Regions from separate parts of the Staphylococcus capitis subsp. capitis genome, predicted to be linked through region 2. Evidence: predicted binding sites of a transcription regulator. Region 2 holds the regulator's gene; the other holds the start of a gene.
What was found. The regulator CtsR, encoded in region 2, represses protease genes until heat stress. The targets are predictions, from matches to a motif close to ATGGTCAATAAAGGTCAAACA.

Region 1: clpP (ATP-dependent Clp endopeptidase proteolytic subunit ClpP) is a predicted target of CtsR. The motif match lies at 1,929-1,949, and genes of this name have one in related genera.

What each region holds. Positions count from the first base shown of each region.
Region 1 covers NZ_CP145263.1:1,922,019-1,926,461, forward strand. Annotated here, with positions in the region: gene V6C74_RS09560 (TIGR01777 family oxidoreductase) at 1-832, shown strand, start outside; gene V6C74_RS09565 (hypothetical protein) at 864-1,046, shown strand; gene clpP (ATP-dependent Clp endopeptidase proteolytic subunit ClpP) at 1,296-1,883, opposite strand; tRNA gene V6C74_RS09575 (tRNA-Arg) at 2,075-2,146, shown strand; gene whiA (DNA-binding protein WhiA) at 2,314-3,258, opposite strand; gene yvcK (YvcK family protein) at 3,383-4,378, opposite strand; gene rapZ (RNase adapter RapZ) at 4,375-4,443, opposite strand, start outside.
Region 2 covers NZ_CP145263.1:2,251,040-2,255,482, forward strand. Annotated here, with positions in the region: gene V6C74_RS11225 (ATP-dependent Clp protease ATP-binding subunit) at 1-1,203, opposite strand, end outside; gene V6C74_RS11230 (protein arginine kinase) at 1,218-2,222, opposite strand; gene V6C74_RS11235 (UvrB/UvrC motif-containing protein) at 2,215-2,778, opposite strand; gene V6C74_RS11240 (CtsR family transcriptional regulator) at 2,798-3,259, opposite strand; gene V6C74_RS11245 (NupC/NupG family nucleoside CNT transporter) at 3,414-4,443, shown strand, end outside.

The sequences.
Region 1 (4,443 bases), 330 kb from region 2:
AACAGACGCACATATTACTATCTTGACTAGACAAGATAAAACTTCTAATGAATCAAAAATCACCTACGTCAATTGGTCCAAAGAAGGTTGGCAAAATGAAGTTCCTGATATAGATGTAGTTATCAACTTGGCAGGTGCAACACTCAATAAACGTTGGACAAAATCACACAAACAAGTCATGATGGTTAGTCGTATTCAATCTACACAAGCTTTATATGAGTTGTTTGAAAATCGTACGCAAAAGCCAGAAGTTTTATTTAACGCAAGTGCAATGGGATACTATCCTCCTGACTTATATTACAGTTATACAGAATTATATAAAACTTTACCTTTTGATTTTCTATCAGATATTGTTTACCAATGGGAACGTTTTGCAAATAAATTTAAAGACTTTGGAACACGAGTAGTTCTAGGAAGATTTGGACTTATTCTTTCTGATACAGGTGGCGCATTACAAATGATGGAATTACCGTATCGTTTTTACGTAGGTGGTAAATTAGGTTCTGGTCAACAGTGGTATTCTTGGATTCATATTGATGATTTAATCAGAGGTATTTTATTCACTATAGATAATGAAGATGCACAAGGTCCTTTCAATTTAACTGCACCAATCCCTGAAAGACAGAACTTATTTGGATATACTTTAGCTAGAGCAATGCATAAACCACATGAAACTTGGGCACCAAAATTAGCAATGCGGTTAGTTCTTGGGGAAATGTCAACGGTCGTTCTAGACACTCAAAAGGTTTTACCAAATAAGTTACACGCACTCGGCTTTGAGTTTAAATTTAACAATTTAAAAAATGCGTTAGATGATTTAGTTAAAGCCTAAGAATTTACAACGTACGAAGAAGGTTTACAAAATGAAAGACAACCAATTAACTTATATATTGTTAATTATTGCTAGTATTTTATTAATATTGAATGGAATATTTGCATTTGATCACACAATAGCAATGATATTAATGTCACTACTCTTTACTATTGTAGGTTTAATATTATTCTTTGTGGTTTTGCGATTATTTATAAAAGAAAAGAAGCGCTAAGCAATAAAATAATCAAGAGACATGAATTGTGATTTAAAAAAGTTGAACATGTTAATTTGACTTTTAGTTTTCACATTATCATTGTCTCTTTTTTTATTGTTACATAGCCATCCTTAGTGGTATTATCAAAAACTTTTAAGATCCTACAAGAGGAAAAATATAAGCAAAATCCATAAAAAAAATGCCTACAAAGTCAGTAACTTTGTAGACAATTCAAGACATAATTAATCAAATGATTCTCTCTTTTAATTATTTACCTTCTGGCTCCATTACTTCATCGATTAAACCATATTCTTTTGCTTCTTCAGCAGTTAAGAAGTTATCACGGTCCGTGTCTTGTTGAATTTTTTCAATTGATTGACCTGTACGCTCAGCTAAAATACGATTTAATTTTTCACGAGTTTTTAAGATATGGTTTGCAGCAATTTCGATTTCAGTTGCTTGACCTTGTGCACCACCTAAAGGTTGGTGAATCATTACTTCAGCATTAGGTAATGCAAAACGCTTACCTTTAGCTCCTGCAGCTAATAAGAATGAACCCATAGATGCTGCCATACCAATGCAAATTGTTTGAACATCCGGTTTAATATGTTGAATTGTGTCATAAATAGCGAAACCTGCTGTTACACTACCACCTGGTGAATTAATATATAAGTAGATGTCTTTTTCAGAGTCTTGAGCTTGTAAGAATAACAATTGAGATACAATTGAATTAGCTACATTATCATCAATTTGAGAACCTAACATAATAATACGGTCTTTTAATAAACGTGAATAAATATCATATGCACGTTCACCGCGATTTGTTGTTTCAATAACTGTAGGAATTAAATTCATCTATTTTTCCTCCTTGTAATAACTATTATATTTTATTTTACCTTAAAAGTCAAAAATGGTCAAAACATTAACTTAACTATTTAAAAATTCAGTTTGACGCTTAACTATAAGATTTGTAAACTAGAATTATCGTTTTTAATTGTACTGTTATCATTATTATTAGTACAGAAAAATGTTTCTATTCTCATTTACCCCTCGTAGTGTAATGGATAACACATGAGATTCCGGTTCTTATAATAGAGGTTCAATTCCTCTCGAGGGGGTATATAATTTAAAAATTCATACATTTTAAAATGAGGAACGCTGTAATGACGGCGCTCCTTTTTTATTATGTATTATAATTGAATCCCTATATCAAACTAATTTTTAAGGGTCTGAGTCCCTAAACATAAATTAGGTATTTTTGAACTCTTTCAAAAATACCTATTTGTTACATTTCAATTTGTTCTCCATTACGTATTTTATCTGCAAGTTCATTGAGCTTTCTTAATCGATGGTTCATACCTGATTTAGATATTGGTCCAGTAGAAACCATTTCACCTAATTCTTTCAATGATATCTCTTGATGTTCAACACGTAATTTAGCTACCTCTCTTAAGCGATCTGGTAAGTTATCTAAACCAATCTCTTGATCAATAAGTTGAATACTTTCAACTTGCTTCATAGCTGCGCTCACTGTTTTATTTAGATTTGCTGTTTCACAGTTTACTAATCGATTAACAGAATTCCTCATATCTCTCACAATACGCACATCTTCAAATTTAAGTAATGCTTGATAGCCACCTATTAAACTAAGAAAATCTGAAATTTTTTCAGCCTCTTTTAAATAAGCAATACTACCCTTTTTACGTTCAAGATGCTTTGCATTTAATTCATAACTATTCATTAATTTAGTCAAACCTTCTGAATGACTTTCATATTGCGAAAAGATTTCGAGGTGGTAAGACGATGTCTCAGGATTATTTACTGAGCCACCAGCAAGAAAGGCGCCTCTTAAATAACTACGTCTCATTTCATCATCTTTAATCATGTCAGGATCTATTTCATGAGTAAAGATGCCCTCTTTAAGTATTCCGAGATCGTTTAAGATTTCTTTCGCTAACATTTTTGTACGACAAATATAGATGTTGTTTTTCTTTAGTTTCATCTTTTTTCGAACTAATATTTCAACTTCTACATTAAAAATCCGTTTAATAAGAGAGTATATTCGTCGTGCTGTCGTTGCATTTTCAGTCTGTACATTAATTACGAATTGTTGATTCGATAAACTAAGCGCGCCATTCATACGAATTAATGCACTGAGCTCTGCTTTTGCATTTGCTTCATCAACTTCAATACGTGTTAATTCATTTTTCATGTCTGATGCAAAGCTCATAGAATACTCATTCCTTCCTAAATCAACTCTATTTTGATCTCTGTATGGTCGACATAGAGATTACGTTACACTACTTTGATAAACACACGTAAGCTATCATATCATAACAAATATTCTACTAACACTATTTATGTTTATCATTAGGATTAAACTGAATTGTGCTTGTTAATTCTAATGCAAGCTCATATATCATACCTGATAAAACTTTAGTATTATGACGTACCAAATGTTCGTCAGAAATTTCAATTAAATTTGAGGCTGTTAACACTCTTATACCTTTATTTTTAAGCTCTTCTTTATGAACTTCTACAGGTTTTGAGTTTTTTTCTTCATATCTACGTAAAACGTCTTTGCTATAATTTTCATTACTGCAAATGACAAAATCAATAAAATCTTCGCCGACTTGTTGGCAGATAGCATCTATATGTTCTTTAACATCGTAATTATCAGTTTCTCCTGGTTGAGTCATTACATTAGAAACATAGAGTTTTGGCGCTTTAGAGCGAAGTAATGCTTCAGAAACCCCTTTAACACATAAATTAGAGATAACACTTGTATATAATGAACCAGGCCCAAGAACAATTAAATCAGCATGTTCTAAAGCTTCAACCGCTTCTTCCATAGGTTCAACGTCCCCTGGTTCTAAAAAGACACGATCTATTTTTTTATTTGTTTTAGGTATATTAGTTTCGCCACGAACAATTTCTCCATCTTCCATGACTGCATTTAGTTGTACACTAGTATTAGTTGATGGAATAACTTGACCTTTAATATTGAGAACTTTACTTAGCTCTTTAATCGCATGACCGAAATCATTTGTTATACTAGTCATTCCTGCAATAACTAAATTCCCTAGTGAGTGACCGTCGACTTGGTTTTCATTAAAACGATATTGAAAAAGTTGAGTTAATATTGATTCTGAGTCACTAAGCGCTGCAATAACATTGCGTATGTCACCTGGAGCAGGTATATCCATAACGTCTCTAATCTTCCCTGTGCTTCCGCCGTTATCAGCGACAGTAACAATAGCAGTAATATCTATAGGGAATTCTCTTAATCCTCTTGCTAGAACAGATAAACCTGTTCCTCCTCCGATAAGTACTACTTTCATTTGCTTCATTTTTTCTCTCCACTTTCAATATGGGCATCTCTATGATGCACATAAACATTGTAATCAAAAATCTC
Region 2 (4,443 bases):
CTTAGAACTTGCTTCATCAATAAGGTCGATCGCTTTGTCTGGTAAGAAACGATCTGATACATAACGATTACTTAATTTTGCCGCAGCTTCTAAAGCCTCATCAGATATATTAATTCTATGATGAGCTTCATAGCGATCACGTAATCCTTTTAAGATTTCAATCGTATCTTCAACTGTTGGTTCATCAACTTGAACAGGTTGGAAACGACGTTCTAACGCAGCGTCTTTCTCAATATTTTTACGATATTCATCTAATGTTGTAGCACCAATACATTGTAACTCTCCTCTAGCTAATGCAGGTTTAAGAATATTAGAAGCGTCAATTGCACCTTCCGCACCTCCAGCACCAACTAATGTGTGTAACTCATCTATAAATAAAATGACGTTACCTGCTTGATGAATTTCTTCCATTACTTTTTTCAAGCGTTCTTCAAATTCACCGCGGTATTTTGTACCAGCAACGACAGTTCCCATATCGAGTGACATCACGCGTTTATCTTTTAGAGTTTCTGGGACTTCATTATTAACGATTGCTTGTGCTAAACCTTCAGCTATAGCAGTTTTACCCACACCAGGCTCACCGATAAGTACTGGGTTATTTTTAGTACGACGGCTGAGCACTTCAATCACACGAGTAATTTCTTTATCTCTTCCAACTACAGGATCTAAAGTGCCATCTTTAGCAATAACTGTTAAGTCTCTAGCTAAACTATCTAATGTTGGAGTGTTATTTGATTTATTTGCTTGAGCATTTTTATTACTCATTTCTGGACTACCTAAAGCTTTTACTACTTGCGCGCGTGCTTTTGTAATATTTAAATCTAAATTGGCAAAGACACGTGCTGCGACACCTTCATTTTCACGGATTAAGCCTAGAAGAATATGTTCTGTTCCCACGAAGTTATGATGTAGTTTTCTCGCTTCATCCATTGAAAGCTCAATAACTTTTTTAGCTCTAGGTGTGTAATGTAAAGTGCCCATTTGTTCTTGACCATGGCCAATTAACTTTTCAACTTCTTCAATAACTTTATCTTCAGTGATATTAAAGCTTTCTAACACTTTGGCAGCGATACCTTCAGGTTCTTTCATTAAACCTAATAAAAGATGTTCCGTTCCAATATTTGAATGGTTCAAGCGAATTGCTTCTTCTTGTGCGTGCGCTAGTACGCGTTGTGCACGTTCTGTTAATCTACCAAATAGCATATATAAAATACCTCCTATTTTATATGTTTCCTTAATAAATCAGCTCTTTTTTCATTTACTGTTTTATCATCATCTTCATCTATTAAAAATGGCGATTGAATAGCTACCATTAATTCATTAAATTTAAAATCTTCAAGCGAAATATAGTTTAAATCAATGCCAAGCTTAACTTCACTCAAGCGAAATGATGCTTCTTCCATTGATATGATTCTACTATTTTGTAAAATCCCTAGTGAGCGATAAACTCTATCAAGTGTCTCTACAGGATTATGTTTATCAAGTCTTTCTCTGATTTGTTTTTCCTCATTGATAATTTGATTAACTACTTCAGTTAAGTTATCAATGATATCGGATTCAGTTTTCCCTAAAGTAAGTTGGTTTGAAACTTGATAAATATGTCCATATACTTGTGAACCTTCTCCATAAATACCTCGAATCGTAAATCCAAAACGATTAATCGTTTGAGCGATACGATTCATTCTCTTCATAATAGAAAGTCCTGGTAAATGTAGCATGACACTTGCGCGCATTCCAGTGCCTATATTAGTTGGACACGTTGTTAAATAACCTAAGTGTTCGTCATAACTTATATCTAAATCACTATCCAACTCATCATCAATATTTGAAGCCCTTTGATATAATTCACGCAACGATAAATCTGTTCCTAACGCTTGAATTCGAATATGATCTTCTTCGTTAATCATTACACTTAAGGATTCATCTTCATTTAACAGCACCGCGGATGCTGGCTGTTTGATAAGTTCTGGACTGACAAGATGTTTCGCAACTAATTTCATTTTACTTTGTTGATCCATAGTGTCTAAACGTTGTAACTTTAAGTTTGGAAGCGCATCTTGAACTTCGTTGATAACTCGAAAACCCTCTTGTTCAGAAGGAAACATCAAAGGATGGACGTGATTTTCTAGATTTCTTGCTAATCTAATACGAGAAGAAATAACTACAGGTGCCTCTTCTGTCATCTTCATCCATTCACTTATATTAGTATGAATGTCACTCATTACGAGACACCTCACTCTCATCTTTTAATGCTTTAATTTCATCACGTACAACAGCCGCTTCCTCGAAATTTTGTTCTTCAATTAATTTGTTTAGATATTTTGTTTTTTCTTCGATTTGCTTTTTAATTGCAAGTTTCTTATATGAAGATTGAGGCGTTTTACCTACATGTTCAAATTGGCCTCCCTGTACACGTCTAACAATATCGATAATGTCTTCTTTAAAAGTTGCGTAACAATTCGCGCAACCGAATTTACCAACGTGCGCAATATCTTTTAAAGTCATTTGACATGTTGGGCATTGCTTTTCCTCTTTGAATGCCATTTCTTGAAAATTAATACCATGTTTCGTAGCAAGATGTTGTAAAATCTGTTTAACTACAAAAGCTTCCTCTATATCATCCTGATGCACATGGTAAGAAGTATCCTCATGAGATTGTTGCCATGGATTATCACCTTGAGCACATATTGAGCATACCCATTTTTCGTGAGTACCGTCTTTACTTTTAACTGTTAATTTTACTTCTGCTTCATTTAAATGACAGTTTTCACAAAGCACGTTCAGACACCTCACTTCATTAATAATAGTTTATAACTGGAAGTAATCGTTTTAAAATATTAGCGCGTATAATATCTCGTGCGACCACATCCATTTTTAATGTCTCTCTATCTATAACTGCTTGTATCATTTTAGCTTCTCTTTGGTTAATTAGACCTTTATCTAGTAAACCATCTATAACATAATACGCTTGTTGTTGAGAAATAGAAGGCCCTATCAATTGAAGTAAGTGATTAATATAACCTGATGCATCTTTATTTTCAATTTTAGTGATTCGGATGTAGCCTCCGCCACCCCGTTTACTTTCTATTTCATAACCATGTTCATTTGTGAAGCGTGTTTTAATAACATAATTTAATTGAGAAGGAACACAATCGAAGCGTTGTGCAATATTAGCGCGTTGTATTTCGACCACATCTTCATTTGTTTCCTCGAATAAATGTTTAATGTATTGTTCTATGATGTCAGACATGTTATGCATGGATATCACCTCTTTTTGACCTTCTTTGACTTTATTATATGACCACCTTTGACCTTTTTCAACCAATTTGATTTTTAAAATTTAAATTTTATGATGTTAGCGCGTTCATTTTATTGTATGATAGAGAATAGAAAAATTTAAAGGAATGAAAAACATGCATATTTTGATTGGGATTATAGGAATTATATTCTTTTTAGCACTCGCATTTTTATTTAGTTCAGATAGAAAAAATATCCGTTGGAAATATGTCGGATTACTCTTAGTAATTCAATTGATATTTGCATTTATTTTATTAAAAACAAATATAGGTATCACAGTTATTGGTGGTATTTCGTATGGTTTCAGTTATTTATTAAAGCAAGCTGCTGAGGGTGTCAATTTCGTATTCGGTGGTTTTAAATTAGATCCAAAAAACCCTCCATTCTTCTTTAATGTATTGTTACCTATCGTGTTTATCTCAGCGCTTATCGGTATTTTACAATATACAAGAATTTTACCGCTTATAATTAACATTTTAGGTTTCTTAATTTCTAAAATTAATGGCATGGGACGTTTAGAATCTTACAATGCTGTAGCAGCAGCAATTTTAGGACAATCAGAGGTATTTATCTCATTAAAACAACAATTGCCATACATACCTAAACAACGTTTGTATACATTAACTGCATCTGCAATGTCGACAGTATCTGCTTCAATTATTGGAGCCTACTTCACATTAATAGAACCTAAATATGTTGTAACAGCTGTGGTACTTAACTTATTTGGTGGTTTCATCATCGCGTCTATTATCAATCCGTATAAAGTGAATGAAGAAGATGATAAATTATTAGTCGATGAAAGTGAAACTAAAAATCAATCATTCTTCGAAATGCTTGGTGAATATATTTTAGATGGTTTCAAAGTAGCAGTGATTGTCGGTGCAATGTTAATTGGTTATATTGCTCTTATTGCTTTACTTAATGGTGTAGTAAGTGGAATCTTTAGTCTATTATCAGGTGGAACATTGGATTGGAATTTCCAAACGTTAATCGGTTTTGTCTTTGCACCTTTCGCATTCCTAACTGGTGTTCCTTGGCATGATGCTGTGCAGTCAGGTTCAATTATGGCGACAAAATTATTATCAAATGAATTCGTTGCTATGCAAGCACTCGGTAAAACACATGGTTTATCTGAGCATGCTAAAG